3 regions of the Halalkalibacterium halodurans genome follow, and region 3 is predicted to be linked to each of the others. Evidence: riboswitches for the same ligand, from Rfam matches in the RefSeq annotation. Region 3 holds a riboswitch; each other region holds the start of a gene.
What was found. A riboswitch is a leader RNA that binds a small molecule or an ion and turns the genes downstream of it on or off. The one in region 3 is predicted to bind thiamine pyrophosphate.

Region 1 (8,283 bases), 1.9 Mb from region 3:
TTTAACCATTGTAGTTCCACATACGTTCGTTGTACGCCATGTCCCAAAACTCGTTTTCCAATCGACTTGTCGTTAGGAAGATCGTCTCTAGCTTGGCTTTTTCTTTTGAAGATAGCCCTTTTGCCTCCTCATCTAGCATTTGAATTAACCAATCGGCGAGCTCTTTGAATTCATCAGAAGCATAAAGCTTGATCCATTCGCCATAAAAAGGATGATCAGAAGCACCAGGGATGCCTTTGAGTTTGACCCCAATTTCGTAATAGCTCCATGTGCATGGAAGAACCGCAGCGATTAAGTCAAGCAACGAGCCGCGCTGTGCTACATTAAGCATGTAGCTCGTATAAGCGAGGGTTGTCGCGGCTGGTTCAGTTGCCTCCAGTTCCTCTGCCGAAATGCCGAGTCGTTTTGCATACGCTCGGTGCAAATCCATTTCAACATTTAACGTTGCGTGGAGAAGCTTGGAGAACGTTGACATTGTTTGTAGGTCGTTTCCTTTCAATGTCCCAAGGGCGAAAAGGCGCGCGTAATCGATCAAATACAAATAGTCTTGCTTCATGAAAAATTGAAATTTCGACTTCTCTAGTGTGCCGTCACCAATCCCTTGAACAAATGGATGGTTGTAACCAGCCTTCCAAATAGGCTGAGCTTTTTCATACAAACTGGCTGCAAAAGACATACGAATACCTCCTTATTATTTTCACTATAAGTATGAAAGTGATTAAAGATTAAGCAATACGAGCGCTTCAGTCATTAAGACTTGGCGTAAGCTAGTTTTTCTCATAAGTAAAGAAAGGATCACCAGAGACTCGCACCAAGCGCCAAAAGCGGGTACCTTCCCGAGGGGGCATTCTCGTACTTCCTCTCTCCGATCTTTAGGTCCAGTCCCTACGCTTTTCTAAGATGGCACCATTCATAGATGAACGTCAGCAATGTTTTCGTATATTGAACTAGTTCAGCAATTTCTAGCTCTTCATTGACACTATGGGCATCTTCAAGTTTCCCAGGCCCAAAGAGCAAGGTCGGAATGCCCGCTTCAGCCAACCATCCTCCGTCGGTTACGGTCTGTGACATGCTCGTTTTTACCTCTTCACCTGTTAAATGGTAATGAATTTTTTTTAGTAGTTGCACAGCGTCACTTTGTTCATCAATTTGAAAGGCAGGGAAAATCTCTCCTTTGTCTTCTATCATGGAAGTACCGCCCCATGAGAAGGATGGCGGGTGCTCCCTCATCCAAGGATCTGCTTTGGCTACGTGCAAAAGATGCTCTTCGACTTCACGGACGATCTCTTCATAGGATTCATGCGGGTAGTAGTGGATAGTAATCCATAGTTTGCATTCATCGGCGATAAACGCAGGGTGACGGCCGCCTTCGATAAAGGCAGGGTTAATGGTGTTCATCCCTGGCGGAAAACCTGGGCTCGATTTGGTAACGGCCCAATGACGCTCAAGCTCTTGTAGGCCTTGAATGAGCTTCATCATTTTTTCAATGGCGCTCGCGCCAAATTCTCCTCCACCAGCATGGATCAAATTCCGTCTTGTTCCGTCGTGAAAGGTAACAGGACTTTTAACCGTAATCCAGCCTGTGATCACACCACCTTGGCCTTGAATTTCGCAATGGCTCGTATCGCTGACGATGGCAAGATCAGCTGTGTACCCTCTTTCACAACAACTTTTTGTCCCCGCCTCGCCAACCTCTTCACCGACGACAGATTGAAAGATCAGGTCTCCTGGAAGCTGAATATTGAACGCATGTAGCGTTTTCATCGCAAATAAACAAGCGGCAAGACCACCTTTCATATCTGCCACTCCACGACCACGAATCACTCCTTGGTTAACGGTTGCTTCAAACGGCGGTGTTTTCCACTCTTCCGATTCATCGACGGCGGCCACGTCGATATGACCGTTTAAAATCAGGCTTCGATATGATTCGCTATATGTACCTTTTAAGATTGCTACAACGTTAGGATCGTTTGGATAAACGTCCCACATGTCTACATTACAGCCAAGCTTCTCACAATACGTACGGATATACTGTTGGGCGTCAGCCGTATTTCTTGCTGGAGGGCTTGGGGTTGGATAGGCGACAAGCGTTTGAACGAGGGCAAGTAGCTCCTCCTTGTTTTTGTCGACATGAGCTAGTAACTCTTCGATAACCGACAGCTTAAACACCTCCTAGATTCATTGAACGGACAAAATAAAAAGCCACTGTCTAAAAAAGAAGTGGCTTGTAATCATCGTTCAATTTCAATCAGTTCCATAAATGAACAGTAATGACGATGGCCACTTCCCTTCGCTAGTATTACCTAGATCAGGTGAATGAGGGTTAAGATGCTAAAAAACATCTCTCTCAGCGGTTTGCACCCCTAGTGGATTCCTATGAAGTTACATTTAGGTTAGCATAATTCGAGCAGATTTGACAATCATTTTTCATTGTGTCGAAAGAAAGTTCAAAAATGTTAGAAAAAAGTGGTTGTCATCGCAATCAATCTGTTATATTATAAAGTCATAAATCAAATACTGTATTATTACAGTTGTTGTCAGGTAATCCTGACGAAAAATGAAAAAAGGGGAGAGTATGATGAGTGGATGGCAAGAAACAGCGGAAAAATTAGAGATGTCTTGGAGCAATGACGTGCGGTGGCAAGGAGTGGAGCGTCCATATAGCGGAGAGGAGGTAGTCAAACTACGAGGCTCGCTTAAAATCGAGTATACCCTTGCAAAGACTGGGGCGGAAAAACTATGGAAGCTACTCCACGAAGAGGATTACGTGAATGCCCTCGGTGCGATGACTGGGGGACAGGCGATCCAACAAGTAAAGGCGGGTTTGAAAGCGGTTTATTTAAGTGGATGGCAAGTAGCAGCAGACGCCAATCTAGCAGGACATATGTATCCAGACCAAAGCTTATATCCTGCCAATAGCGTTCCAAGTGTCGTAAAGCGGATCAATCAAGCACTTCAGCGAGCTGATCAAATTCAACACCTTGAAGGGGAAGGAGAAGTGGATTATTTCGCGCCAATCGTAGCTGATGCGGAAGCTGGCTTTGGTGGTCAATTAAACGTCTTTGAGCTCATGAAAGCGATGATTGAAGCAGGAGCTTCTGGGGTTCACTTTGAGGATCAACTCGCTTCCGAAAAGAAGTGTGGTCATTTAGGCGGAAAAGTTCTCATCCCGACGCAGACGGCAATCCGCAATTTAGTATCAGCAAGACTAGCAGCAGATGTTATGGGAGTGCCGACGATTTTGGTCGCCCGGACCGATGCAGATGCAGCTGATTTAATTACGAGTGATATTGATCCAGCAGACCAACGTTTTATTACGGGAGAACGAACGCCGGAAGGGTTTTATCGGACGAATGCAGGTATTGAGCAAGCGATTGCTAGAGGCTTAGCGTACGCTCCATATGCGGACCTCATTTGGTGTGAAACATCAAAGCCTTCGTTAGAGGAAGCGAAGCAATTTGCCGACGCGATTCATGAGAAATTCCCTGGAAAACTACTTGCCTACAATTGTTCGCCTTCATTTAACTGGGAGGCAAATCTAGATCGGGCGACAATCGAAACATTTCAACAAGAGCTCGGTAAGATGGGGTATAAGTTCCAATTTGTCACGCTTGCAGGCTTTCATGCACTGAACCATAGCATGTTTGAGCTTGCATATGGCTATAAACAACGGGGGATGGGCGCTTATTCTGAACTTCAGCAAGCCGAATTTGCCAGTGAAGTAAAAGGTTATACTGCAACGAGACATCAACGTGAAGTGGGAACCGGTTATTTTGATCAAGTGGCACAAACAATCACAGGGGGAACATCATCAACGACTGCACTTACTGGTTCGACCGAGGAAGCGCAATTTCAAAAATAAGGGAAATCAGCCACTACATTTTTTTGTAGTGGCTGTTATAATACAAGATTATTATTGATAGTTTGATATAAAACAAAAAGCTCGTTATTTCCGAAGCATCGGAAGAGAGGTGGCTAATTTTTCGTAAAACGTGAAATTTTTTTCATAGACGAGAGAATGTTCAGTTACAGGAAGAATGGAATTGGTCATCGGGACACTATTTTTAATGGCTGCTAGGGAAGGAACTTCTCCTAAAGCATATAAGCTATACCACGCCGCTCCCCATGCTGCGCTTTGGTGGCTTTTTGGCAACAGTAGTTCTTGATTAAACATGTCGGCCGCTATTTGAAGCCAAAACCTTGAACGTGAAAAACCACCATTGGCAAACAAGCGGGTCGGTCTACCGCTCATTTCTTTCAGCGTTTGCCCGACATGATAGAGACTAAAGATCGTCCCCTCTAATGCAGCGCGAATCATGTCTGGTTGATGATGTGACATTCCTAATCCGACAAAACTTGCCCGGGCCGCTCCGTCCCAAATAGGGGCACGTTCTCCATTTAAGTATGGTAGAAACAGAACGCCATTCGCCCCAGCTGGTGATTGTTCGGCAAGCCGAAGCAGCGAATCATAGCTCGGTGTGAAACTAGCATTTTTCTCAAGCCCATTTATCGCAAATAGCTTCTGTAGCCAATGTAATACGATACCGCCATTGTTTGTCGCCCCGCCTGAAACAAAAAGATGGTCATCGACACGATAACAGAACGTGCGTTGATGCTCGTCGACCATTGGACGGTAGGACAGTTGACGAATGGCGCCGCTCGTTCCAATCGTAATCACGGTATCCCCTTCCCCAGTAGCGCCAACTCCTAAGTTAGCAAGTGGACCGTCAGTGGCTCCCACAACAAAAGGAGTGGAAGGAAGAAGGCCAAGTTCATCTGCAAGTGCAGCACTCATACCATAAAGGGTGTACGTTGGTGGAACAGGCTTACCGAACTGTTCAGAGGAAAGCTGTAAAAGCTGTAAAGCCTCCACGTCCCACACGCATGCGTCGATGTCGAACATCCCATAGGAAGAGGCTGTTGCATAATCGACTACATGCTCGTCAAACCATAAAAGGCACAAATATTCTTTAATGGAGGCGAAGGAGGAAGCCTCTATAAAAGGCGGGTATTTCTTCTGTTTCATCCATGTTAATTTGCAAAAAGGTGTCATCGGATGAAAGGGGGTTCCCGTTCGTTTCATGAATTGAGAACTGAGTGACAATCTTAATTGTGCTGCTTGCTCGCTGCTCCTTGTATCCGCCCAGATGATGGCGTTGGAGAGCGGTTGTTTGTCTTCATTTAAACAAATGATGGAATGCATTGCCGACGAAATACCGACAGCAGTTACGGCACTAGGGGAGACGGATGTCCGTTCCATGAGTACGCGGATTGCCTGTTTACTAGCGTTGACAATTTCGTCTGGATCTTGTTCAGCCCAGTCTGCCTGAGGTCGGAGAATAGGGTATTCGACCTCCAGTTCTCCGATCACAGCACCATCATAGTGAAACAGTACAGCTTTTGTACTTGTTGTACCAATATCTAATCCGATTACATATCGATCATTCATAGTTGTACCCCTTTTTTCTACATTCTTTTCAGTGAAATCGCTTTTCGCATGTTATGCAAAGAGTTTTTCATTTCATCCTTTCGCCTGATGCTTACATTGACATAGAGGGCATCAATGATGCTTAATTGTGCCAGGCGAGATGCCAATGCTTCAGAACGGTATTCAGTCTCCTGGGAAACAGTATAAAGGGCGATATCCACTTCTTTGCTTAATGGTGTTTTTCCATACGTGGTGATCCCAATCGTTTTCACCTGATGACTTTTCGCTACTTCTAACGCTTGGAGCAAGTCGCGATTCGTCCCTGAATGAGAAATGAAAACAGCCACATCTTGCTTCGTTAATTGTGAGGCGGACATGACTTGAAAGTGTGAATCATGATAGGCGGCTGAAGGGATGCCTGTCCGCAAAAATTTATGGTGGGCATCTAACGCAATCACCCCTGATCCACCATTACCGTAAAATTCAATTCGTCTTGCATGGAGAAGGTAGTCGACGGCACGCTTGAAAGACTCCACATCCAGCACTTGCATCGTATCTTCAAGCGTTCGAATGTTCGATTTAAACACTTTATCGGCCACCGTTTTTTCATCGTCATCTTCTTGTATGGTTTCATGGATGTCTTGGATGGGCGTGACGATTTCAGAGGCTAACGCAATTTTCATCGCCTGATAACCTTGGAAACCTAAGCGCTTACAAAAGCGAAATACGGTTGCTTCTGCAACGCCTAAATCCTCAGCCACTTGATTGATTGTGGAATGGATCATCTTGTTAGGGTTGGCTAATATATAATCGGCCACTTGCTTTTCTTTTTCACTAAAGCTACTATAGGAAGCTCGAATTCTTGGAAGGCAATGCTGTTGCTCGTTTGACATAGGCGTCACCACACTCTCTTTCCATTGATTAGATCAACTGCCGTTTACTTATAGTATAAAAGAAAAAAGCGAATAAAAAAATATTTTTTCACAAAAAACTATTGAAAAAGAAATTTTTTATCATATAATGTGGAGACAAGGAAATAATTTTTCATACTTTGTGGAGTGAGGAGTGTCTGCATGGAGATTGGATTAATCGGTTTAGGACGAATGGGGTACAATTTGGGCCTCAATATCCTTGATCACGAACATCAGCTTGTCGCTTATGATGTGAATCGTGAAGCGGTAAAAGAAATTGGCTTAGCTGGTGCAAAAGAAGCTGATTCGCTAGAAGAGCTCGTAAGCAAACTATCAGCACCACGCAAGATTTGGGTCATGGTTCCAGCCGGGGATATAACAGAAAATGTCGTTTCACAGCTAAGCTCTCTTTTGGACGAAGGGGATGTTGTGATTGATGGCGGGAATGCGAATTATAAGGATACGTTACGCCGTGCAAAGCAATATGAGGCGAAGGGGCTTCATTTTGTGGATGCAGGAACAAGCGGTGGCATTGACGGGGCACGTGAAGGTGCTTGTTTAATGGTGGGAGGAACGAAAGAGGTTGTTGAATCTTTAGCCCCCCTATTAAAAGAAATCGCAGTAGAAGATGGATATTTATATACAGGCCCTGTCGGTAGTGGACATTTTTTAAAGATGATTCATAACGGCATAGAGTACGGCATGATGCAAGCGATTGCAGAAGGGTTTGACCTGTTAGAAAACAGCCCGTTTGACTATGATTACGAAGCGGTAGCAAAAGTGTGGAACAACGGTTCGGTCATCCGATCATGGCTGATGGAACTAACCGAATCAGCCTTTTCAAAGGATGCGAACTTAGAAAAGATTCGCGGTGTGATGCATTCGTCCGGTGAGGGAAAATGGACGGTGGAAACCGCGCTAGATTTACAAATCGAAGCGCCTGTAATCGCTTTGTCATTAATGATGCGCTATCGTTCCTTACGTGATGATACGTTTTCAGGGAAAGTGGTTGCCGCTTTAAGAAATGAATTTGGTGGGCACGCAGTTGTAAAAAGTTGATCATATAGGTTGCCCAATTGGCAACTAGAAACATAAAAACATGTGATAGATATAGGGGGAACAAGAATGAAAAAACTTATTCACATTGGCTGGGTTAGCATACTTTCTGTTATGTTAGTCGCTTGTGGCACGAGCAATGAAACGTCTCAAGGAAATGAAAGCGCTTCAAATGGTGAAGCGAACGGTGACGTGTTAACGATTCGTGCGGGTATTGGGCTGAACAGTGAGCATCCTCAGTACAAAGGCTTGGAAAAATTTAAAGAACTCGTGGAAGAACGATCGGGTGGACAAATGGTTGTAGAAACCTATCATAGTGGCCAACTTGGTGATGATCGTTCAATGATGGAAGCGCTACAACTAGGCTCACAAGAAGTGACGGTGCCTTCAACCGCTCCTGTGGCCAATTTTGTTTCCGAATTTTCCGTATTTGACTTCCCATTCCTATTCCCTAGTAGTGATGTTGCCGACGAAGTGCTCGACGGAGACGTCGGTCAAGCGCTCCTCCAAAAGCTAGAAGAGCAAAATTTAGTCGGCCTTGCGTTCTGGGAAAATGGATTTCGCAATGTGACAAACAGTAAAAGGCCTATCGAGACGTTGGAAGACTTCAATGGTCTAACGCTACGAACGATGGAAAACGATCTACACCTTGAAGCCTTCCGCGCCTTAGGAGCCAATCCAACACCGATGGCATTCACAGAACTATTTACGGCCATGCAGCAAGGGACGGTGGATGGACAAGAAAACCCGTATGCTACGATTTATTTAGAAGGGTACGCGGAAGTGCAAAACCATGTGTCCAATACAAATCATATTTACAGCCCATTTGTATTCATGATGAGTAAACCATTTTTTGACGGTTTAACGGAGGAGCAACAAGAGATTGTT
Region 2 (8,283 bases), 690 kb from region 3:
AGACGGGAAGCCCCTGGGTCACATGCTTCATCATTTGCAGTAACGTTTTTTGGTTCAACGGACGAAGCCACGTCTTCAGTCGTCCATTCACATGGTACGCGCATGCTACATGACGTTTGCCAATATAGAAAATCCCTTGCTGAAACGATAATCCTCGAATTTTCATCGGCTTGGTCCCTTCATTTCTGTGTATATTCAACTGGCTTCGTTAATACCCAATACGGTACATTCGGTCCATTTTCAAATGATGGCTCGTCTAGCTTTGCCGAATCTCGGAGCATTCCTAAATGATGACTCCACGTATGGACATAATAAACCGTTAGTTCCGTTTCCTCTAGCTGTTCTCCTTCAATGTCAACGACAATTTCACCAAGGTTGCCAAAGCTTTCGAAGTCGCGCAATTCATTCGGAAAAGAGAAAATCACGCCATCGGAGACAACCTTCCCTTTGGAACGAAAAATCTCCTCGTGACCATAAAAAAGGCGAATGTCCCCTTCTGTAAAAACAATTTCATCAGCAGGCTCCATCATAGCAATACTGATGTAGTCCATGCCGTATAATCCGTCCGTTGGCATCGCGTTCCAGTCCCATTCAACTTGGACAGTTAATTGATTTTCTATCGCTTCCGCCTCCACATCAAACGAGACGACATCCTTTAATTCTTCATTTGAAAACTCTGTTTCTTGCTGTAAGTAAAAATAACCACCTATGAAAAGTAGCACCATTAAAGTCGCTGGCAAAAGAAAAACGATTTTATTTCCTGTTGGCATCTTTATTCTCCTCTCGATCGCAAAACAATCGGAGTTTTTCTGTCCTTCCTCTCTAACTCATACGTTACTATCATATCAAACCAGTCGTCTATCGAAAACAAATACACTTAACGACATAAAATGAGCCCACGCCTCTTCAAACGGGACGTGGGCTACGAGCGTTCATGATGAGAGACTCTCTTTTTTATAAGCATGATGGTTAGTTGGACCAATCCCTCCACCAATCGCCACCGCATGCTTAATGGCAGTCGAAATAAAAGCTTTTGCTGTTTTTACCGCATCAAAGACGGATGCCCCTTTGGCCAACTCTGCGGCAATGGCAGCAGCAAACGTACAGCCTGTCCCATGAGTGTGCTTCGTATCAAATCGAGAAGAAGAGAAGACATGGATCGTTTCTCCATCATACAATAGATCGGTTGCTTCATCTCCTGACAAATGTCCACCTTTTAAGACAACATAGCGTGGGCCAAGAGCGTGTAGCTCTTTGACCGCTTGTTCCATCTCCGTTCGGGAATCAATCGATTCTATGCCGAGAATTTTCGCGGCTTCTGGCAAGTTTGGGATGATCACAGTCGCAATCGGCAAAAGCTTCTTCACGAGGGCTTCTACCGCCTCATCGAGTAAGAGTGCTGCTCCGCCTTTGGCAATCATCACTGGATCAACGACGATATGATTGACGCGATAGGCTGTTAGCTTCTGCGCGACAAGCGTAATAATGTCTGCTGAAAACAGCATTCCTGTTTTCACAGCATCGGCCCCAATATCTGAAAGAACCGCATCAAGCTGTGCTTCAATGGCATCTAATGTTTGCGGATAGACACCATGGACGCCTAATGTATTTTGAGCTGTAAGAGCTGTAATGACGCTCATTCCAAACGTATCTAACTCTTGAAACGTTTTGATATCTGCTTGAATCCCCGCTCCGCCACCACTGTCAGAGCCAGCAATCGTCAATGCTTTTGCTAGATTGTCCATCTTCCTGTTCCTCCTTCTTAAGAAAAACGCATCGGGTCAAACATTGTAAGTGGGACTTCTGTCTTTTTTCCCTCCACAACATCCGCCACGACTTTAGCTGTAATCGGGCTTAATAAGATCCCGTTACGATAATGACCTGTTGCAAAAACAACATGTGGTGCTTTTTTCGTCTCACCGATCATAGGATACCCGTCCTGTGTGGCAGGTCGCAGCCCAGCCCACGTATGAAAAGGGGTAAGCTCGTTTAAAAACGGAAAGATATGACCATTCCAATTCGTCAGTCGTTTAATCCCTTGTTCTGTTACCGTTGTATTATAGCCAGCGATGTCTTCTGAGGCGCCGTTAACGACCGTTCCATTTCCTTTAGGTACGATATAGCCTTGACTTGTGTACACAATATGACGAACATCGCCAGCGGGAACTTCATAGGCGCAAATTTGCCCACGAATGGGATATACAGGAACACGCAGAGAAAAAGTTTCCTCGTGCTCAGAAGCCCACGCCCCTGCACAAACAATCAGACGATCTCCTGCCCATTGCTTTCCTGAAGGCCCTCGGAGAACTTGGTGTTCCATCCACGCCTCTATCGAAATATGTCCTACCTCGTCTTCAATGGTCACTCCTAGCTTACGGCAGCCGATTTCTAACGCTTTGACGTAATCAGGAGCAAACAAATGACTTTCTTCAGGATAATAGATGGCGCCGATAATCTCATCTGAAATATTCGGTTCAAGCGCACGAATTTGTTGCTGACTTAAGATCTCAGACTCAACCCCGAACGTTCCTTGCCAATGCTGTCTTGATTCAAGTTCAAGAAAATCAGCTTCATGATAAACACAATGAAGGCTACCTGATTGAACATATTCAAAAGACTTGCCAGATATCTCCTTCACCGCTTGCTGCCAATCGGGATACATCTTTAAGCTTTCGTGAGCCAAATGAAAAAAGTCATTAGGGTCTTCACCAATTTCAGAAAATGGGGCGAGCATACCCGCTGCAGCTCCAGACGCTTGTCCCCCGCATAAGCCTTGCTCAAGCACGGTGACTTGATGCCCTCGCACTTTCAGTTCAAAGGCAACCGCTAGACCGATTACGCCACCGCCTAATACAATCACATGCTCCTTCACCTAGAACCACACCTTCATTTTGAAATGAATGTCTCAAGTCCGCTGCTCGCTGTGGCGTACCGTTTTTTAGGAATCCGCCCCGCTAAATAAGAAAGTCGCCCTGCTTCGATCGCATGCTTCATCGCCAGCGCCATTTTCACAGGATCTTTTGCCTTGGCGACAGGTGTGTTCATGAGCACGCCATCGGCGCCAAGCTCCATCGCTTGAACGACATCTTGTGCGGAACCGAGACCCGCATCAACAATGATTGGAACGTTGGCTTCCTCCACAATTAAACCAAGGTTGTACGGATTTAAAATGCCGAGTCCAGTTCCAATCGGAGCACCTCCTGGCATAACCGCTGCAGCTCCTGCTTCTTCAAGCCGTTTGCAAAGCACAGGATCATCTGATGTATATGGTAAAACTGTAAAGCCTTCATTCGCTAACGTTTCGGTCGCCCGTAACGTTTCTACAGGGTCTGGTAAAAGGGTTCGCTCGTTTACGCTAATTTCTACCTTGATCCAATCACTTAGACCCGATGCCCTAGCCAGACGAGCAATGCGAATCGCTTCTTCAGCATTTTTTGCTCCAGAAGTATTCGGCAAGTACGTAAACGTTTTTCCCTCTAGATGCTGTAAAATTGCGTCTTCTCCCGGTGCCTGCAAGTTTACACGACGAATGGCAAATGTCAGCACCTCTGCTTCCGACACTCGAATCACTTCATTTTGAACGAAAGGATTCGGGTAGCGGCCCGTTCCTAAAAAGAAGCGGGAGGTTAACGTCTTTCCGCTAATTGAAAGTGGTAGATCCTTCATCATCATCATCCTCCTCCAACGAAGTGAACGAGTTCAATCCGTTGTCCTTCCGTTAGTTCAAAATGAGTCCAATGCTCCCGATCAATAATTTCCCCATCGACCTCTGTCACTACGAGCTGGTCGTCCAATTCATAATGGCTAACGAGTTCCGCTAACGTATTCGCTTTAATTGTTGCAACTTCACCATTCACAATTACATTCATGACCCAATCCCTCGCTGCTCTAGAATAGTGCTAAATACTTCACATGTCCCTTTTACGTCCTCTGCCCCGACAATTTCACTAATCATGCAAATGCGTGTAGCTCCAGCGTCCAACACTTGTTCCACATTATGCAATTTGATCCCACCAATCGCCACAAAAGGAATCGAGATCTCATGAGCAACTTGCTGAATATAAGCGGTCGTAACAGGGTCCACTACATCCTCTTTACTCTTCGTTTCAAAGATGGGACCTACCCCTATATAATCAGCGCCTCCCTTTTCGGCTTCCCGTGCTTCTTCGATTTTATGAGTAGAAATTCCGATTATTTTATCACGGCCCATAATTTTGCGCGCTTCTGAAAGAGGCAAATCGTCCTGTCCGAGATGGATACCGTCTGCATCTACGGCAAGTGCTACATCGATATGGTCATTAATGATCAACGGAATGTCATATTTTTTGGCTAATGCTTGAAGGACTCTCGCTTTTTCAAGCACTTCCCGTTTGTGACTTTTCTTATCGCGCAACTGAATGATATCTACCCCACCAAGGATCGCTTCTTCCATTACAGCTTGTAACGAGCGACCGGGGTGAAATTCTTCCCCCGTTATCGCGTATAGCCGAAAATCTCTCATTTTGCTTCTCCTCTCTCTTTTCTCTGTTTTGTATATACAATAAAAAAAGCCAGCCATCCATAAGGATGCCGGCTACCCATGATGATCGTCACGTGCAGTCGACTTCCCTACGCTGGCATGATCCAGATCAGGTATGAGGGTAAAAGGAACACACCTTTTTCTCAGTCCACTTAAGCAGACACCCCTAGTCTCCTGTGCAATTATTCATTCTCTTTTTATTATGACATATTCTGATCTCGTTGCAAAGATGGTTACTCAATGAGGGAGTTACTCTCTCCAGTCAGAAGATCCATCACTGTTTCTAAACGCGGGCCAAACAATGCCCTCTGCCCCGTTGGCGACAAACGAAACGGAACGTGTTCATCTGACTCAAATAGAACGGTTTCCTCACCGTGATCAACATCAAAGGCGATAAAGGAAAACCCTCCATCATATTCAAAATAATCTCCCGTTCGATTAGGTTTATAAGCATAAAACAGCCGTTTGTTTAAATCAAAATCATAAAACGGGATCCACCACTGCTCGGAATATGTACGTAGAATTGGCACACTCCACTCCGCAAGCTGTTCGGAACCGTTCCAAAATTGATAGGTCGTCACTTCTGCCCCTTGCTCTGGACGCTCAATGATAAGCGTTACATGATCGCCAAAACCAAGGGTCGCAATCGCTTCCTCATGCAACAAAACAACCTCTTCTGTTTCAAGGTCAAAGGTGTAAAGCGGAGCATAGTATCCTTCGCTATCTCCATTCCAATCAAGATAAACAATCGTACGCTCATCTAACCATTGAACGAATGATTGGTCCAAGTCAAGCATCTCTACTTGTTTGTCGCTAGTATCGATGAGATAAAGGTCCTGCTCCCAGTCTGGCAGATAGGCAACCGCTATAAGTTTATCTTCTTCATATGGACTCCAAAAAATTGAAAAATCTTCGCCAAAGTCTTCAAGCTTCATGAGCAGTTCCCCTTGGCTATCAATGATCGAAACAGGGGCATCACCAGCTTGCGTCACCGTTTGAATCGCAAATTGGCTGTGCGTGCTATTGGCGGTAACTTTAATCACAGCGTCGTCAGATGAAAACAAAGATTTTTTTTCTCCTGTCAACAGGTTATAAATATAAACAAGGGAATTCTCTCCTTCATCTGTTATGTACAGAATACTGTCAGAATCATACCACTCAGCTATATCAATGTACTGTGCTTCAGTACCGGCAATTGGCGTTATGGAAGGCTGTTCCTGCCCAGTTGGTAACGGATCTTCTTCTTGTTCTGGCAATGTATCTCGTTCGGGCTCGTCTGCTTGAGGAAAGCAACCAGCGATGAAAAGCAAACATACGGATAGGAGAACCGCGCGGTATTTCACGTTAATCTCCTTTCTACTAGTATGGTTTATAATAGTCTCGATAATAGTATAACGATTTTTCAGACAAAAAAGTTTCAGATTCTGAACATTTTCTTTACAATTTTTTAACTGTTAGTGAAACGTGCTTTTAGTATATCCGTTACTCGATGATCAAACCAACCATTATTCATTTTCAGAAATTCGACTTGCTTTCAAACCCTTCTTCCTTACAAAACTGGCTTGCTACCAATCCTTAACGGGGAAACAATCGTTTTTCTATTACCCTGCTGACCTTTCTTAAAAGCGCAAAAAGACCTGTGATCGCCCGTACGTTCACAGATCTTAGAGATACTAATTTTTTAACATTTGTCTTATTAATTCCCGATTCCGTTCTTTAAACACATGATTGTGTGATGAAACCATTGCTGACTGATGGGCTTCTGGCTCAATCCATTGCTTTGCTTGGTTGACTGCATTCGCTGCATCTTGAAAGGCTCCGGCGATTAAGTGTAGCTTTCCTTCATGATTTAGAACATCCCCTGCTGCGTAGATGCCCCCTACAGATGTAGCACTTGTTGGGGTTCCGGCAATATAATAATCATCGATCCGATCAAGAGTTACTTCGCTTTGATCAAGCAACGACTTATCCCGTTCATATCCATGGTTAATAATCACTTCATCAACTGCTAAATTAGTCACTTCACCCGTTTGATGATCAGTAAGCTCAACCTGTTCAATTACTTCTTTCTTGTCTCTGGCGATCAGCTTGGTAATTGTCGTATGGAAAAGGCAAGTAGCGGAACTGCTTAGAAGTTGTGAAATCTGTGCTTCATGACCATTCAACGCCTCTTTTCGATAAGTTAAATAAACTTTTTTTGCGATTGGCTCTAGTTCGTTCGCCCAGTCGATGGCCGAATTACCCCCTCCAGAAATGATGACTGTTTTATCTTTAAATCGCATCAACGACTTAACCGTATAGTGTAAATTCGTCACTTCAAATCGTTCGGCCCCTTCTAGCTCGATTTTTTGCGGCTTTAAGATTCCACCACCCACGGCAATTATCACGGTTTTTGTTAAATGCGCTCGTCCAGAAGCTGTCCTTATCACAAACCATCCTGACTCCTCTTGAGCAATCGATGTGACTTTCTCATTCAAAACGACGGTTGGATTGAACGTTAACGCTTGCGTAACAAGCTGTTCAATTAACTTTTCTCCTAGGATCGGTGTTAATCCACCCACATCCCAAATCATTTTTTCTGGATAAACATGAACTTTGCCACCTAGCATCGGTTGATACTCGATAACCTTCGTTTTCATTTCTCTAAGTCCGCTATAAAACGCAGAGAACAATCCTGCTGGTCCGCCGCCGATAATTGTAACATCATAAAGTTCTTCCCAGTTCATCCTCTTTCGCCCCTTTTAACAAACGGTGATATTGATTATCATTATCAATTAATTGTAACTGATTTTTTTACGGCTAGCAACTCAAAACGTTTCTGCCGCAAAAGATAAGATTTGCGCAAAAATACCGAATGGTGACGAGGAGGACATCTTAAAAGTGGACATCGGCCTGTGCTGAATCTTATAACAACACCATAAAAAAATGAGGAGCTGTCTCAAAAGTCTATCTTTTGAGGCAACTTCTTTACTTATTCGTTCAAAATGACGACTTGGCGGACGCTTTCCTCGGGCAAGCTCCAGCTTCCTCGAGAACCCCACTCTCGGCGATCTTTCGCTGTTGCTTTTCCCGCAGGAGTTTCCGCCTGTCGCTCGAAGGAACCAAAGAACACAAATCAACACAAAAATCGGGAGAACCGTATCAAACGGTTCTCCCGATTTTATTTTTTAAGGTGCTTTTGGGACAGCCCCCGATTGTATGTTCATATCGTTTCCCTTTAAATTCTTATCCGTAAATGAACCTTGCCCCAGCAATACCAGGCTTCGTCATTTCTTTCGGATCCAAAATTTCGTTTAGTTCCTCTTCTGTTAAAATCCCTCGTTCTAGACAAATTTCTCGTACTGGACGCCCTGTTTGGATCGCTTCCTTTGCGATTCGAGAGGCTGTTTCATATCCTACATGGGGGTTGATCGCAGTAATGATCCCAACACTGCTCTCCACCATTTCTTTGCAGCGCTCTACGTTGGCCGTCATTCCTTCAATCGCGTGCTGACGGAACACCTTCATCCCGTTTTGCAGGATCGATAACGATTGAAGTAAGTTAAAGACGAGAACCGGCTCCATAACGTTTAGTTCAAGTTGCCCAGCTTCTGACGCTAAGCTAATCGTATGGTCATTGCCGATGACTTGGAACGAAATTTGGTTGATCACTTCAGCCATTACTGGATTTACCTTTCCTGGCATGATCGACGACCCTGGTTGACGCGGTGGAAGGTTGATTTCATTTAACCCCGTGCGTGGCCCAGAGCTCATCAAGCGGATGT
Region 3 (8,283 bases):
TAAAGGAGTTCTGCAAACATTTCTAGAATCGAAACAAAATGGCGAGCGAATGCTTGCACACTATCTTCCTATAAAGGAGTGACTTTTATTGATGATGCGAACGTTTCGAACTTTTGTTAGCTTCACCCTTATTTTACTTCTAACGCTAACAAGCTACATACCAGTGAGTCAAGCGAATGGCGAATCGCCATCTCTTGCGCCGATGGTCGGGGAGATTGATACTTCTTCCTCTGCATTAGAGACCGTCATAGTCGAAATTGAAGATCCATCGATTATTGAAGCCAAACACCAAGGACAAAAACAGTCAAAAAACGAGCTAAAACAAGCCCGTCAATCGGTAATTGAGCAAATCCAAGACTTGGTCCCGTCAAGCACGGTTACTCATGAGTATGACTTTCTATTTTCCGGATTTGCCCTTGAGCTCCCAGCTCATCAAATTCCTTCTATTTTAGGGGTTGATGGCGTTCATGCTGTCTATCCAAATATAGAATATGAGGTAGAGACTGACTTTGACGAAATTGTCATTGAAAAGGATGCCTACAGCCCTGAGATGTTAGACAGCGCTCCCTTCATCGGCGCCAATGATGCGTGGGAAGCTGGTTATACAGGTGAAGGCATTACCGTAGCCATTCTTGATACAGGTGTTGATTACACACATCCTGATTTAGTCCACGCTTTTGGTGATTACAAAGGTTGGGATTTTATCGACAACAACGATGATCCACAAGAAACATCACCAGGTGATCCGCGTGGTGCAGAAACGACACATGGCACACACGTTGCTGGAACTGTAGCCGCCAACGGTCTGATCAAAGGGGTTGCCCCTGATGCAAACCTACTAGCATATCGTGTGCTAGGACCGGGTGGGCGTGGATCAACCGCTGGGGTAATCGCCGGAATTGAGCGTGCTGTTCAAGATGGCGCAGATATTATGAATCTATCATTAGGAAATACATTAAATGATCCTGACTTCGCGACAAGCATTGCCCTCGATTGGGCGATGGCCGAAGGAGTTGTAGCGGTTACGTCGAACGGAAATAGTGGTCCGAACAACTGGACAGTAGGGTCTCCTGGTACGTCCCGCGACGCCATTTCTGTCGGTGCCACTCGCTTGCCTTATAATAAGTACAAAGCGAGTGTGTTTACATCAGATGGAATCGATTATCCGAGTGCGGATATTATGGGCTTCCCGTCAGATGAGGAACTACTTGAACTCGATGGCGAGGCGTATGAATATGCTTTTGCAGGCCTAGGCAAACCGGGTGATTTTGAAGGTGTGGACGTTGAAGGAAAAATTGCCTTAATCGTTCGCGGAGAAATACCATTTGTCGAAAAAGCAGAAAATGCAAAAGCAGCGGGCGCAGTGGGCGCGATTATTTATAACAACGTTGCAGGAGTTCAGCCAACTGTTCCTGGACTGGCGATCCCAACGATTATGCTATCAAATGAAGACGGATTAAAGATGAGAAACGAGCTTGAAAATGGTCAGAATACCGTGACGTTCTCCATCGAGTTTGATAAACTCGTCGGCGAAACTGTTGCCGATTTCTCCTCACGTGGACCTGTGATGCATACGTGGATGATTAAGCCTGACGTTTCTGCACCAGGGGTTGCGATTGTGAGTACGATTCCAACGCACCAGCCTGATGATCCGTACGGTTACGGCTCACGTCAAGGGACGAGCATGGCCTCTCCTCACGTAGCAGGTGCAGCAGCGCTTCTCCTTGAAGCTCACCCAAACTGGGGTGTTGACCACGTGAAAGCAGCACTTATGAATACAGCTGAAAACCTTGTAGACGAAAACGGCAACCGTTACCCGCACAACACACAGGGGGCCGGAAGCATCCGTATCGTTGATGCAATTGAAGCTGAAACCCTTGTCACACCTGGTAGCCATTCGTTTGGTACGTTCACGAAAGAACGCGGAAAACAAGTGGAACGGCAGCATTTCACGATTCATAACTTATCGAACAAACGAAAAACGTATCAATTCGACGTTCAATTCGCTGGAAACCCAGACGGGATTAAAGTGAAAACGAGTAAAAACCTTCGCGTACAACCAGGAAAAACACAGAAGATTAACTTTAATGTACAAGTCGACGCGCGGAAATTAGATCCTGGTTATTACGAAGGTACGATCATCGTATCTGATGGATCGCAAACAGTAGAGGTGCCAACGATCCTCTTTGTATCAGAGCCAGATTATCCTCGGGTTACAACGTTTGATTTAGACATTGATGAAAATGGTGTATTGTTTGGAAGCGCCTATTTGCCAAACGGTGCAGAGGAGTTTGGTCTTTGGATTTACACGCGCGATACGCTAGAGTACGTCACATCGGCTGCTGTCGTGCAGAACATCGGCAAAGGCTATCATGACGTCACATGGGATACGACGGAGCTTGCTCCCGGCCGCTATTATGTGTTTGCCTATGCGGAACGACTCGGGAAAACCGACTTTGTCCTAGGGGATGAAATCGTAGTAAAATAACCTGTAACGAAGAAAAAGAGCTTGGGCTTTACACCCCGAGCTCTTTTTTCGGTTGAAACATTTGTGAATATTTTTTCCCAAAAAGGGCAAGAACGATGATGCTGATTAACGCCTCAGGCAGCACGTATGAGATGTTGTACACAAATGAATAGAGGGCTACAGGCGTTCCTTCTGGAGCATACTCCCCAAACCAAACGATGCCTGACGTAAAATGACATAAAAACCGGAGAAATGAGGCAAATAACACACCGCCGATCATCGCCGCATAAAAACGTTTCCCTTCAAATGAACCTTTTACGGCAAAAAGGCTAGCCAAGCCGATCGTTAAAAATGGTAGCGGATAGTCGAGGACAAGTTGAACAGGATGGACGACGTAGCCGCCAATTAATTTGAGCAAGCCGACAATCAATCCCGTCACAATCCCCGCTTTCCAGCCACGCCGGAAGGCCATAACAACGATCGGCAGCATCACGAGTGAAATCGACCCACCATACGCCCAAAAGACGCCAATTTTTACGAAGCTGAGCACGAACGCTAAACCACTCATGATAGCGATCTCGATTAAAATAAGTAACCTTGATGAAGCCATGAAAAAACATCTCCTTCCTACCCACAAGGAGATGCCGCATTGACTGATTATCGTAAACTAGTTTTCACGAAATGCGCCACTTCCCTTCGCTAGTATGAACTAGATCAGGTTCCAAGAGTTGAGGATTCGCCTCTCTCAGTCTTTCGACACCCCTAGTGGTTATACATGTTTTATTTTCTCATTTATCCTAGCATAAGTTGAGTCGGAATGGTATTGTTTTTTCTTTCCTTGTCGACGTCTCCAACCATTTGAAATGAAAAGGAGCTGCATCAAAAGTCTATCTTTTGATGCAGCTTTTCTGATTTGTTCTAAATCGCGACTTGGCGGACGCTTTCCGCGGGCAACGCTCCAGCTTCCTCGAGAACCCCACTCTCGGCGATCTTCCGCTGTTGCTTTTCCCGCAGGAGTCGCCGCCTGTCGCTCGTTCGACCCCATTTAACGCGCGAAAGAACATACAAAAAAAGTCGACCGATTGTTTAAAATGAAGGTACCACTACCAAAATTCAAACGAAAGAAGGCGATTTTTTGTGTAGCCAAGCGGCTACTTATTAGCCGTATACCATGAATCCACTCGTGCTTCCTATGGATTTTTCCGATCTCAGTCCAGAGAACCATGTGGCACGTGTGGTGAATGTCATGTATCGAACAGTACCCAAAATCAGCGGAAAGTCTCTTTTAAACGATACACCAAGTGGATCGATCCGTAAGGTTATACATGGGATTTTAGATGATATGAGTGTGAATCATGTGAAGAATGCCGTTCAAGCTGGAGTGTACCAAGGCCCAGGGAAATCGACAGGTCACTACAACCCAGTGTACGAGGAACTGAAAGCGAAGAAGGCAGAACGCTCCACCAAAAAAAAGATGTGGAGAGGGGATTTGGTCATGTCAAACAAAACTCTCCGCTTCCGAAGGCTGCATCTTCGCGGTAAAGAAAACGTGCACATCGAGCTCAGGCTTGTGGCCCTTACTGCACAACATAAAGAAACGAGCGACGGTGGATCTTCGCTCGAATAATCAACGAAAACACATCAACACAAAAATCGGGAGAACCGCATCAAATGGTTCTCCCGATTTTATGTTTTAAGGTGCTTTTGGGACAGCAGCTTTTTACTTAAAGCTTCGCGTCTTTTTTCCAGAATCCGAGTAAGAGCGCGGTAACGATTGAACCAGCGATAATGGCTACAAGATAGAGAAGTGGATTGTTGACGATGTTACCAATAAAAATGACGAAGGCTCCGCCGTGTGGCGCTGATAAAGTTACATTAAAGAGAGCGGTCAAGCCTCCAGCGAACGCCGAACCGACGATGATGGACGGGATGACACGTCCTGGGTCAGCGGCTGCAAATGGAATCGCCCCTTCAGTAATGAACGATGCACCGAGAATGTAGTTTGTTTTCCCTGCTTCACGCTCTTGTTTCGTGAATTTCTTCTTGAATAATGTTGTCGCAAGGGCAATCCCTAACGGTGGCACCATTCCACCTGCCATAACAGCTGCATGTGGACCGAAGTTTCCGGCGTCAATCATCGCAATTCCAAACGTGAAGGCCGCTTTGTTGATTGGTCCACCCATATCAACTGCCATCATACCACCTATGATAATTCCGAGAATCACCATGTTAGCTGTTCCCATTGAGCCGAGCCAATCTTGAAGACCAGTGTTAAAGGCAGCTAGAGGCCCAACAATGACAAGCATGATCATACCAGTAATAAAAATATTAAAGACCGGGTAGAACAAGATCGTTTTAATTCCATCAAGTGTTTGCGGAAGGTTAGCCAATACTTTTTTCACACCGAGAGCAACATAACCTGCTAAGAAACCGGCAATCAACCCACCTAAGAATCCAGCTTCACCTGTTGACGCAATCAATCCACCGATCATACCTGCGGCAAATCCAGGACGATCCGCAATACTCATGGCGATGAAAGCCGCAAGAACTGGAATCATAAGACCGAACGCATTTCCGCCACCGATCGTCATTAACATTTCCGCAAATGGATGGTAGGATGGATCACTCGGATCAAATGCTTTGATCCCGAACATAAAGGAAATCGCAATTAAAATACCACCACCAACAACGAACGGAAGCATGTTGGAAACACCGTTCATTAAGTGTTTGTAAAACCCGAGCTTCGGACGTCCTCCACCTGCAGAACCGTCTTCTCCACTTGCTTGAGCTCCGCCTTCATAGACAGGCGCTTTCCCTGCTAACGCTTGGTCAATTAATTCTTTTGGCCTACGAATACCGTCGGTGACAGGAACTTGGATCACAGGCTTACCGTGGAAGCGATCCATCTCCACCTTCGTATCCGCCGCAACGATAATCGCTTTTGCTGCGCTAATTTCCTCATCTGTGAGACGATTCTTTACACCACCTGAGCCGTTTGTTTCTACTTTGATCGATACCCCTAGCTCCTGTGCTTTTGATTTTAAGTTGTCGGCTGCCATATACGTATGGGCAATACCAGTCGGGCAGCCTGTAACCGCTAATAGCTCATAGCCTTCCTGTTTCTCCTCAGCCTCTCCAGCTGTTTCTGCTTCTTTTTTATCAATTGCTGCTAAAATCTCGTCCTCTGATTGCGCTTTCATTAAGGTGCTACGGAAGGATTCATCCATCAAGAAAGTCGATAGTCTTGATAGGGTTTCAAGGTGCTCGTTGTTCGCCCCTTCGCTCGCGGCAATCATGAAGAACAAGTGACTTGGCTGTCCGTCTAATGATTCATAATCAATCCCTGCATCTGAGCGTCCAAACGCAATCGCCGGCTGTTTCACCGCTGCCGTCTTGGCATGAGGGATCGCAATCCCTTCCCCGACACCTGTTGTGCTTTGTGATTCACGCTCAAGAATCGCTCGTTTGAATGCTTGTGCATCGTTGAGCCGTCCCGCTTTATCAAGCGTACGGACGAGCTCATCAATGACGGCTTCTTTAGAGGCAGCTCGTAAATTGAGTACCATTGTGTCTTTTTTTAGAAGCTCTGAAATTTTTAACATCGTAATCACCCTTCCTTTTTTATCGTTCGTTGAAGTTGCTGTTGCAGCCGTTCGACTTCCTCTCTTGTACAAAACCCATCGGAGAATGCTGTCGCACTACCAGCAGCAACTGCGAATGGCACTGCATCTTCAAGGGACTTTCCCTCTTGTAATGCTGCCAAAAATCCCGCCACGACCGAATCACCGGCCCCGACCGAATTTCGCACCTCCCCAGACGGAACGTTCACATGAAACATCCCTTCCGCTGAGGCAAACAATGCCCCATCCCCTGCAAATGACACGAGAATGGATTCGATGCCTTCACCGATGAGTCGCTGAACATGGGGGATGGCATCCTCAATCGAAGCAATTGGCTTTGAAACGAGTTCTGAAAGCTCATGATGATTGGGCTTTATGAACGAAGGCTTTGCTGCCAATACTTCGTGTAATGCCTCTCCACTCGTATCCACAGCCACAAAAGCGCCTCGCTCTTTGGCAATTTGTGTCATCGAGCGGTAAATTGTCTGTGGCATCGCTTGTGGGACACTACCAGCAAGAACGAGCACATCCCCTTTTTCTAATTCTGTTAGCTGCTCAAGCAAAGCTTGAACATGTTCTTTCTTAATCAGGGGAGCGGTGCCATTTAATTCTGTTTCCTGCTTACCCTTGATCTTGACGTTAATTCTTGTATCGCCTTCCACCTCAATAAAGGAGAGACCAATCTCTTCTTTTTCGAGGGCGTTTCTTACATAAGCTCCTGTAAACCCACCTAAAAATCCAATTGCCTTTGTCTCATGTCCGAGACGCTTCAATACGCGGGAGACATTGATGCCTTTACCACCAGGCTGTTTCCTATCACGCTCTGAACGGTTGACGACTCCTTGCTCAAAGTTTTCCACTTGGACGATGTAATCAATTGAGGGGTTTAACGTCACTGTATAAATCATAGCGTCACCACCTTCACTGCTGTCTGAGTTTCGTATGCTTGAATGACTTGCTGCTCCACATGGCTGCTCGTCACAATCGTAGCAGCATGAATCGGCGCAACGGTTGAAAATGTCGTTTCTCCAAATTTTGAATGGTCGACCAACATAAAGGCTTCTCGCGAAAGGGAAAGGGCTGTTTCTTTCACATATGCTTCTTGAGGGTCCGGTGTTGTGAAGCCATCCTCTAAATGGACTCCATTAATGCCAAGGAACGCTTTATCAAATCGAAACGTCTGCAAGCTTTGAATCGCATGGCGTCCTACAAATGCCCGTGTTCCTTGCTTCACCGTCCCGCCAATAACGTACGTTTCCACCCCTGCCTCAAGCAGTGCGGAGATGCTGTCAAGTCCATTCGTGACAACAACTATTTTTTTATTTTTAATAAAAGGAATTAATTCATACGTTGTCGTTCCTGCGTCAAGAAACAGACAATCGCCATCCTCTACGAAGCTTGCAGCTAATTCCGCAATCTTCTTTTTTTCGTGATTGTTTTTGACTGTTTTTTCAGCCATGGTAGGTTCTTCACGGCGCTTCTTTAGGACGGAAGCCCCGCCATGAATACGCTTTAATTTTTTCTGTTTTTCTAGCTCGGTCAAATCACGACGAATCGTAGACTCTGACGCATTCGTATATTCGACAAGGTCATGAATCGTTACAACTTCTTTTTCTTGTACTAGTTTTACAATTTGTTCATGACGTTCGATCGTTAACATAGGACACACCTCATACGACTTCTTATTTAGAGTATACAATCACTTTCGGTCAAAATCAATCAAAAATAATCAAATTCGACAAAATTCTTTCAAACCAAAAAAGCCCACCCTTTTTCAGAGTGAACCCATTTCCCCTTTGGCATACGATAATCGTAAATCGAAATGCGTCCTCACAGGCTTTTCTCCCCTTTCGTTCAAAAACAATCAGAAACAATCAGGCCACCCCGAGGTGGAGCGGCCTGAATCGATTAATAGAGCTTTCCGTGCTTATAGAGCAAGCTCGTTAGCCGTTCAAGGGCTAGCGTAAAGCACGTAAAACGCAGCGTATGCCCGACCGAGGAAAAATAGCGCTCATAGACGGATTTTAGCGTTTCCTTCATCTGCGTTCCCATTTCATCTAAAATATCATCCTCAGAATAAAGCTCCGTAATCCGGCTCTGCTTCCATTCAAGGTAAGAGACGATGACCCCACCGGCATTGGCAAGAATATCAGGGATGACCACTGTGCCCGCTGCTTCGAAATAGTCATCAGCCTC

Region 1: another riboswitch for thiamine pyrophosphate. It lies ahead of FED51_RS13545 (acetylornithine deacetylase); the one in region 3 lies ahead of thiT (energy-coupled thiamine transporter ThiT).
Region 2: another riboswitch for thiamine pyrophosphate. It lies ahead of thiE (thiamine phosphate synthase); the one in region 3 lies ahead of thiT (energy-coupled thiamine transporter ThiT).

The regions. Positions count from the first base shown of each region.
Region 1 covers NZ_CP040441.1:2,794,576-2,802,858, reverse strand. The annotation lists gene FED51_RS13555 (ATP-binding cassette domain-containing protein) at 1-9, opposite strand, end outside; gene tenA (thiaminase II) at 2-676, opposite strand; gene FED51_RS13545 (acetylornithine deacetylase) at 886-2,169, opposite strand; TPP riboswitch at 2,269-2,375, opposite strand; gene aceA (isocitrate lyase) at 2,579-3,862, shown strand; gene FED51_RS13535 (gluconokinase) at 3,947-5,449, opposite strand; gene FED51_RS13530 (MurR/RpiR family transcriptional regulator) at 5,467-6,321, opposite strand; gene gnd (phosphogluconate dehydrogenase (NAD(+)-dependent, decarboxylating)) at 6,502-7,398, shown strand; gene FED51_RS13520 (TRAP transporter substrate-binding protein) at 7,465-8,283, shown strand, end outside.
Region 2 covers NZ_CP040441.1:1,599,413-1,607,695, reverse strand. The annotation lists gene FED51_RS07885 (MTH1187 family thiamine-binding protein) at 1-166, opposite strand, end outside; gene FED51_RS07880 (hypothetical protein) at 180-770, opposite strand; gene thiD (bifunctional hydroxymethylpyrimidine kinase/phosphomethylpyrimidine kinase) at 933-1,745, opposite strand; gene thiO (glycine oxidase ThiO) at 1,763-2,872, opposite strand; gene FED51_RS07865 (thiazole synthase) at 2,887-3,666, opposite strand; gene thiS (sulfur carrier protein ThiS) at 3,672-3,869, opposite strand; gene thiE (thiamine phosphate synthase) at 3,866-4,501, opposite strand; TPP riboswitch at 4,589-4,697, opposite strand; gene FED51_RS07850 (YqgU-like beta propeller domain-containing protein) at 4,753-5,862, opposite strand; gene FED51_RS07845 (NAD(P)/FAD-dependent oxidoreductase) at 6,193-7,245, opposite strand; gene aspA (aspartate ammonia-lyase) at 7,745-8,283, opposite strand, start outside.
Region 3 covers NZ_CP040441.1:908,231-916,513, reverse strand. The annotation lists gene FED51_RS04425 (S8 family serine peptidase) at 92-2,488, shown strand; gene thiT (energy-coupled thiamine transporter ThiT) at 2,517-3,077, opposite strand; TPP riboswitch at 3,142-3,241, opposite strand; partial or broken gene FED51_RS04415 (transposase) at 3,734-4,238, shown strand; gene FED51_RS04410 (PTS fructose transporter subunit IIABC) at 4,192-6,069, opposite strand; gene pfkB (1-phosphofructokinase) at 6,075-6,995, opposite strand; gene FED51_RS04400 (DeoR/GlpR family DNA-binding transcription regulator) at 6,992-7,747, opposite strand; gene FED51_RS04395 (Glu/Leu/Phe/Val family dehydrogenase) at 7,996-8,283, opposite strand, start outside.